Regions from separate parts of the Frankia sp. AgPm24 genome, predicted to be linked through region 1. Evidence: riboswitches for the same ligand, from Rfam matches in the RefSeq annotation. Region 1 holds a riboswitch; each other region holds the start of a gene.
What was found. Region 1 has a riboswitch for cyclic di-AMP ahead of MXD61_RS02595 (transglycosylase family protein). Riboswitches for the same ligand answer to the same signal wherever they lie in the genome.

Region 1 (2,257 bases):
CTGTTCGGCGAGAACCGCCCAGGCGGCGCTCAGCTCCGGCGTGGCCGCCGCGACGGCGCTGGGATCCTCACCGGCGGCCAGCGCAGCGGTGGCGGCCGCGTCCGAGGGCAACCGCGTGGGGGGCGGGCCGGACAGCAGGTTGTGACCGGCCGCGGTGCCGCCATGGCCGCTGTGGCTGCCGTGGCCCGAATCCGACGAGGTCATCATGACCTCATCCTGCCGCACCCGGTCGTGCGGTGCCGCACCGGGTCAGGAGCGGACGGTGACGTTCCACAGGTTCTCGCCGACCACACCGGCCTGCCCGTCGCTGGTCCGGGTCAGGTAGCCGTACAGCGCGGCGATGCCCTGCGACTGCGGGCCGAACTTGCCGTCGACGGTGAGCACGAAGCCCTTGTTGCGCATCGCGGCCTGCCAGACGAACGCATCGGGCCGGACATCCCCGCCGTAGCTGGCGTTCAGGACGGTGCCGCTGAACGAGCCGTCGCCCATCTCCTGCCGGGCCCGGTCGAGGGTCATCGGCGGTTCGGCCGGGGTGAGGGCCTGCTCGATGACGTCACCGGAGCCGGAGCCGACGCTCGCCGGGCCGTTGTTGACCAGCCCCATCTTGCGGGAGCAGGACGGCCACGGCTGCCAGCCACGGGAGTTGTACAGCTTGGCGGCGGCCTCGTCCTGGGTGGCCGGGGATGCCTGGTACGGGCGGCCGGAGTAGCCCAGGCCGTGCCAGGTCTGATCATCGAACTGGTAGGCGCCGGTGAAGCCGTTGCCCGTGTTGATCGCGTAGTTGCCGCCGGACTCGCATTGGCGGAGCTTGGCGAAGTCGTCAGCGGTGGCGGCCCCGGCCGGACTGGCGCCGACCGCGGTGACCGCGAGGCCGCTGCCCACCAGGGCGGTGACCGCGCCGGTCGTACGCAGGATACGGGTCGCAGCCGAGGGGGCCTGCGCTGCCCGGTGCTTACCTCCACGCCGTGCTGACGGCATGTCAGTCCAATCCCGTGTCGCCTGCGGGGTGAGCTGTCGGGTTCGGACTGGGATGGCCCGGCCGGCGTGAGCCGACTTAACCCCAAGGACGTCCGGAGACGCCCGGGAGTGGTTCCCCCACTCCTGCCCATGTCGGTGCGCTCGGCCAGCCGCCTGGACAGTGGGCAGGACTCGGCGTCCGTCCCGACGGCATCGCCTGATGGCGAGTGAGCGGCACTCTAGCGATACCGGTCCAGGCCGTGCAAACCGGGGTGGTTCGTGGCAACCGGGCGACCCACGCACAGGGCGTGGCCCGGACGGGCCGCCCGATCGTGGAACACCGGTGCACCTCAGGGGTCGCCCCCGTGTACCCGAAGGGTTGGCCGGGTAGTACCTCGGTGCTGGGGGTGCCCCGGTGGGGGGTGGTGCGCCCGACCGGCCCCGTTGACTCCCGCGCGCCGGAGATCGTCCGGGCTGTGCGGGGGGACCGGTCGGGTCGTGGCGTCACGCTGCCCGGCCTGTGCGGCCGGGGTGGGACGGCTGGCGCCGCCCGGGGCTTGTGTCCCCATGACCCGGGCGGGTCGGACCAGATGCGGATGGTGCCGGATGGCGGCGTCGCAACCGGTCCAAGGACGCGTTGTGGGTGGCGTCCGGCTCAGTGCGGTGCGGCGGGTGGCTCAGCCGAAGGTGGCGTGCCATGTCGCCGGTCCGACGACACCGTCGGCGGCGAGACCCCTGGCGGACTGCAGCGCGCGGGCGGCAGCGGCGGAGCGTGGGCCGAAATGACCATCTGGGACGAGCGGGTAACCGATCTGGCTCATCCGCGCCTGCCAGGCTCGTACGTCGGCGCGGTTCTGCCCGGCCAGCGCGGTCGAGAGGGTACGGGTGTACGAGGGCGTCGAGAGTGCCGCGGGGGCGACGGTCAGCGCGCCGCGCTGCGCGGTGCGGGACGCCTGCACCGCCGCGCCGGACGAGGAGCCGCCGGCGAGCTGCGCCGTGCCCATGCCACGGCCGCAGACCGGCCACTGCCCGAAGCCGGAACGCTGGGCCAGACGCAGCGCGGCCTCGTCCTGGACCGCGGGTGCGGCCTGGTGCGGCAGGCCGGTGTAGCCGAGGCTGCGCCAGGTGCTGGCCGAGAACTGGTACGCCCCGAAGTAGCTGTTGCCGGTGTTCGTCGTGTAGTTACCGCCGGACTCGCACTGCCGCAGTCCTTCCCATGTGGTCGCCGCCTGCGCTGGACCGGCGACGGCGAGTGAACCGCCGACCGCCGCTGCGAGAACTGGAGCAACCATGAGAACCC
Region 2 (2,257 bases), on a different contig from region 1:
CCTGACCCGCACCCTGACCGCCTACGCCGAGGCGGGCCTGTTCCTGGTGGGGCTGGCCGCCGACGCCGCGCTGAGCCTGGACGAGCTCGCCATGGCCACCGATCCGCTGGTCCTGGTGGTCGGCTCCGAGGGCCGGGGCCTGTCCCGGCTGGTGGAGCAGCGCTGCGATGTGACGGTGCGGATCCCGATGGTCGGCGCGGTCGAGTCGCTGAACGCCGGTGTCGCGGCCGCGGTGGCCCTCGCGGAGATCGCCCGCCGCCGACGCGGCGCCTGAGCCCCGCACCGCGCACGGATCAGGCCCCGCCCCCGAGAGGAGGGGCGGGGCCTGATGTGCCGCGCGCTGGGTCGCGTCGCCTCGCGCCGGTCGGCTCACGATCTGTCGAGCACGATCCGATCGATCATGTGCGGATCAGAACCGGCCGAGAGCGGATGTCGGCGCGGTGTCGGGGCCTCAGATCCGGTGACCCCAGCAGGGCTTCGAGGCGTACCACGGGCTGGTGCCGGCCTGCGCGTAGAGCTTGCGGGCCATCTGCCACTGCTCGCCGACACTGGCGTGCTGCGGCAGGCCCCGGCCACCGAGACCGTGCCAGGTGCTGGGCAGGAACTGGAACAGGCCGCCCGCGCCGATGGAGTTGACCACGTGGGGATTGCCACCGGACTCGCAGGGAATGACGGCGCGCAGGAAATGATCCGCGTTCGGGGCGGCGCTGGCCGGCTGGGAGAGCGCCAGCCCACCGCCCACGGAGGCGGTAAGAGTGGCGGCGAGAACGGCGGCACGAGTGCCAAGCTTGATCCGGTTGAGGCCCCGACCGAGCGTACGAGCGTTGGACATAGATTGTCCTTCCCCACGCCTGCGAGGTGAGCTGTCGGGTTCGGGCTGGGAATGCCCGGCCACCAGTGGCGGCTTCACCCCAAGGACGTCTGCCTTCGACGCCCGGAAGTGGTTCCCCCGTTCCTGCCACAGGTTTGGTTCCTACCGGGCGGGGGCAGGATTCGGCGTGCCACCCGGCGTCTGCCGTCAGTCGACGACATGGCTACGAACATAGCTGGGCGTGACCGGGGTAAATCAAGGGTCCGTGAAGATGGCCACAATACCTTCCGGATTATCGCTTCGATCTTTTCCGCCGATTATCGCGCGGGCGCATGCGCTCGATTCTAGTCGGCTCTGCCGGGGCATTGGAACACCGATTTTGAATTTGTTCCGCCACGCTGGCGAAAGAATAACACGGTCTGCCCGGTGCCCGGTCTCCCTGCGTGCCGTGAACTGCTTTCCGTGACACCCTGGTGGCATTCGGGGTCGCCCGTTCGTGAAGGCGCTCGCGTGCCCGGAATAATTTCCGTATCGGGTGGGGCTTCATGAACTGTACGTTGTTTACGGGTACGTCCGCCATAGTGGGCGGTATCGCTTTTTTCGGACTTGGGCGTGCGGCCACGGCCGGTGTCCGTTCGGCCGACCGCCGGCCGGCCCGACCGGCCCGACGGTCACGTGTAGTGGTGGATCAGGGGGTGTAGGTCCAGGCCGAGCCGGTGCCGCGGTACTGCTCCACGGGGATCGGGGTGCTGCCGGGCCGCATCCGTTCGGTGTAGAGCCGGCCGACCAGATGGTCGATCTCGTGGCCGACCAGGCGGGCGAGGCCCTGCCGGTAGACGGTGATGCGCCGGCGTCCGGAGATGTCGGTGTGCTCCACGTGCAGCTCCAGGGGCCGGGGGACGAGCCCGCGGACGTCGAAGAAGCTCAGACAGCCCTCGTACTGCTCGTCGGTCTGCGGCGAGGACTCGATGACCCGCGGATTGAGCAGGGTGAGGATGTCCGCGTCGGCGGAGCGCACGATCGCGGCGGCCCGGTTGATGCCGATCTGTGGTGCGGCGATCCCCATGCCCTTACCGAAGGTGTGCAGGGCGGAGACCCGCTCCATCGCCGAGGACAGCTCGGCGACCACGCGCCGGGCGTCCTCGGCCTCGGCCGGCAGATCAAAGGAACGGGCCGGCTGCGCCAGCGCCGGATCATCGACCTGGACGATGCCCGCCGCCGCCATCTGTTCACTGGGCCGTGGACCGGTGGTCTCACGCTGCTCGCCGGTATCCGGATTCCGACCGTCGGAGACAGCCCGGAAGTTCCATTCCAGCCGATACCGGGCGTGCAGCGGCGGATTGCTGGTCGACCAGGTGAAGATCCGCCGGTCGCCTTCGTCCGCCCGGGCGATCGCGGTCCGGAACGCGAACGCGTCCGCGGTCATCGAGGTCTCCATTCCCCAGA
Region 3 (2,257 bases), on a different contig from region 1:
CATCCGTGTCGGAGCGACCGGGCCTCGTCTCCGCGGCTCGGCACAGCCCCCGATCCCCCACCCCCCAGGGGAGCTCATGCCCTCGTCTGACCCCGCCCGGCGAGCGACCACCCCCATGCCCGACCGCGGTGATCTGATCGTCGAGCTGGTCGGCCGCCTGGAGGTCCTCGACGGCCTGTTGAGCCGGTTGGAGGAAGCCGAGCGTCAGGCCAAGGACGCCAGCGAGTTCCTCGCCCGCACGCGCGACTGGCAGGAGGAGACGGTCCGCACCATCCAGGAGGAGCGGGCCCGGATGCGTCAGCGCCAACGCGCCCTGGACGCGCTCGCCGACCGCGCCCGCGCCGCCGTCGCCTCCCTCGCCCACCAGCGTTCGTTGCCCGGCGAGGTCCAGCTGCTCGCCCTCGAACTCCAGATGCTCGACACCGCCGGCTTCCTCTCCCGCCGCGGCCGGACCCCCCGTTGACACCCCCTCGGATCTGCCTGATGGGCATGAACCACGGCCGGGGCGGCCCGCCGCGCGGCCCCGACTCCGCGGTTACCGGGTGCGACCGAGGCTGTGTCCACCTGTGGGTGTCCAATCGGGGCGACCCGGCTGCGGTCACCCGGTTCCACGACGTCACGGCATCGATCCGGGGGTTGGCGACCACCTCCCATCCAGGCGTTTTCGCGTGCTGGGACGGCCTGATCGGCTCGGCCGGGCGGCACTTGCGGTGACCCGGACACGGGCACTTCAGTGCACACTGCCTGTAGTTGGGAGGAGCTAGTGTTTACCCGCACCATCCGAGTGGACTAGTCTCACGCCGACGAAACGACAACACCGGGCCGAACGCCGAATCCTGCCCCCGGCCCCGGTGTCCCCTCCGAGTCGTCATCTGGGGCAGGAGCGGGGGACCCATCCTCCACACCGGCCAGCACCGAGCCACGGTGCCGGCCTAGGGGTGAAGTCCGCAGCGTGAAGGTCACGCCGCGGGCCGGGCAGCCCAGCCCGAACCCGACAGCTCACTTCGCAGGCGTACGGGAAGGAATACATCGTTGTCCGCACAAAGCGTGCAGCTCGACGAAGATTCACGCGTCGCGGGTCGCGGCCGTCACCGTGCCCCGTCCCCCACGCCGGTCACCCGTAGTCGGGGCCGGGCGCGTGCCTTCGCCGCGATGACCACCGGGACCGTCGCGGTCTCCGGAGTGGCCCTGGCTGGCTGTGCCACCGACGTCCACGCCGACCAGGCGCGCGACGAGTCGACGAACACCGCCCCGGTCACCCTCGCCGCGCAGATCGGCTCGCGAGCCGCCCTCGGCGGCAGCATCGCCGCCGCGGCGATCAGCTCCGACGGTTCCGTCGGCACCACCCTGACCACCACGACCGTCGACGCACCGCCCCTGGCGGGCAAGGTGCAGGTCGGCCTGCGGGTCACCAACCCGAACGTGACGGTCACCCCGAACGAGCCCGTGGACATCGGCTTCTCGCTGTTCAACGAGGCCACCCACGAGCCGCTGGCGAACCAGCTCGTCAAGGTGCAGGTCAAGCTGCCCACCGGCTGGGCGACCTTCAAGCACCTGTACACCAACGACCAGGGCTACACGTCGTACACGGCCCGGGTGCTCACCACGACGAACGTCACCGCGATCTTCGACGGGACGGACGCCCTCCAGTCGGCGCACTCGTCGAACGACGCCACCCTGCAGGTCGCGCAGCCCGCCCCGGCGGCGGCCTCGCGTGCCCGCGGCGCGATCATCGACAACGTCTCCGTCGACGTGGACGTCCCGCTCCCGGCGAACTCCATCGGTGAGAAGGCCGTCTACCTGGCCTCTCTGCAGGCCGGCAAGCCCTACGTCTACGGTGCCGACGGCCCGAGCTCGTTCGACTGCTCCGGGCTCGTCCAGTACGTCTACCGGCAGCTGGGCAAGACCCTGCCGCGCACGACGGACGCCCAGTTCGCCGCCACCACCCGGATCTCCATGTACAACAAGCAGCCCGGAGATCTGATCTTCCTGGGTACGCCCGGCAACATCTACCACGTCGGCATCTACGCCGGCAACGGCAAGATGTGGGTCGCCCCGCACACCGGCGACGTCGTGAAGCTCCAGTCGATCTACACCACGTCGTACTACGTGGGCCGGATCTGACGACACCTTCGCCACCGCTTCGTCCGAGCCGGGCCCAGCGGCCACCCTCCCGCACGTTCCGAGGGTAGCCAGCAGCCCTTCCTGGACCTCGCGGCGCCTGCCGTGGACACGACCTGACCTGGACGTCTGACGC

Region 2: another riboswitch for cyclic di-AMP. It lies ahead of MXD61_RS03955 (transglycosylase family protein); the one in region 1 lies ahead of MXD61_RS02595 (transglycosylase family protein).
Region 3: another riboswitch for cyclic di-AMP. It lies ahead of MXD61_RS15130 (C40 family peptidase); the one in region 1 lies ahead of MXD61_RS02595 (transglycosylase family protein).

The regions. Positions count from the first base shown of each region.
Region 1 is NZ_JALKFW010000004.1:100,488-102,744, forward strand. It holds gene MXD61_RS02590 (DUF3151 domain-containing protein) at 1-204, opposite strand, end outside; gene MXD61_RS02595 (transglycosylase family protein) at 250-978, opposite strand; cyclic di-AMP (ydaO/yuaA leader) riboswitch at 981-1,126, opposite strand; gene MXD61_RS02600 (transglycosylase family protein) at 1,635-2,257, opposite strand, start outside.
Region 2 is NZ_JALKFW010000005.1:172,289-174,545, reverse strand. It holds gene rlmB (23S rRNA (guanosine(2251)-2'-O)-methyltransferase RlmB) at 1-274, shown strand, start outside; gene MXD61_RS03955 (transglycosylase family protein) at 452-832, opposite strand; cyclic di-AMP (ydaO/yuaA leader) riboswitch at 835-1,009, opposite strand; gene MXD61_RS03950 (peptide deformylase) at 1,500-2,257, opposite strand, start outside.
Region 3 is NZ_JALKFW010000191.1:335-2,591, reverse strand. It holds gene MXD61_RS15135 (hypothetical protein) at 77-463, shown strand; cyclic di-AMP (ydaO/yuaA leader) riboswitch at 857-1,027, shown strand; gene MXD61_RS15130 (C40 family peptidase) at 1,153-2,124, shown strand.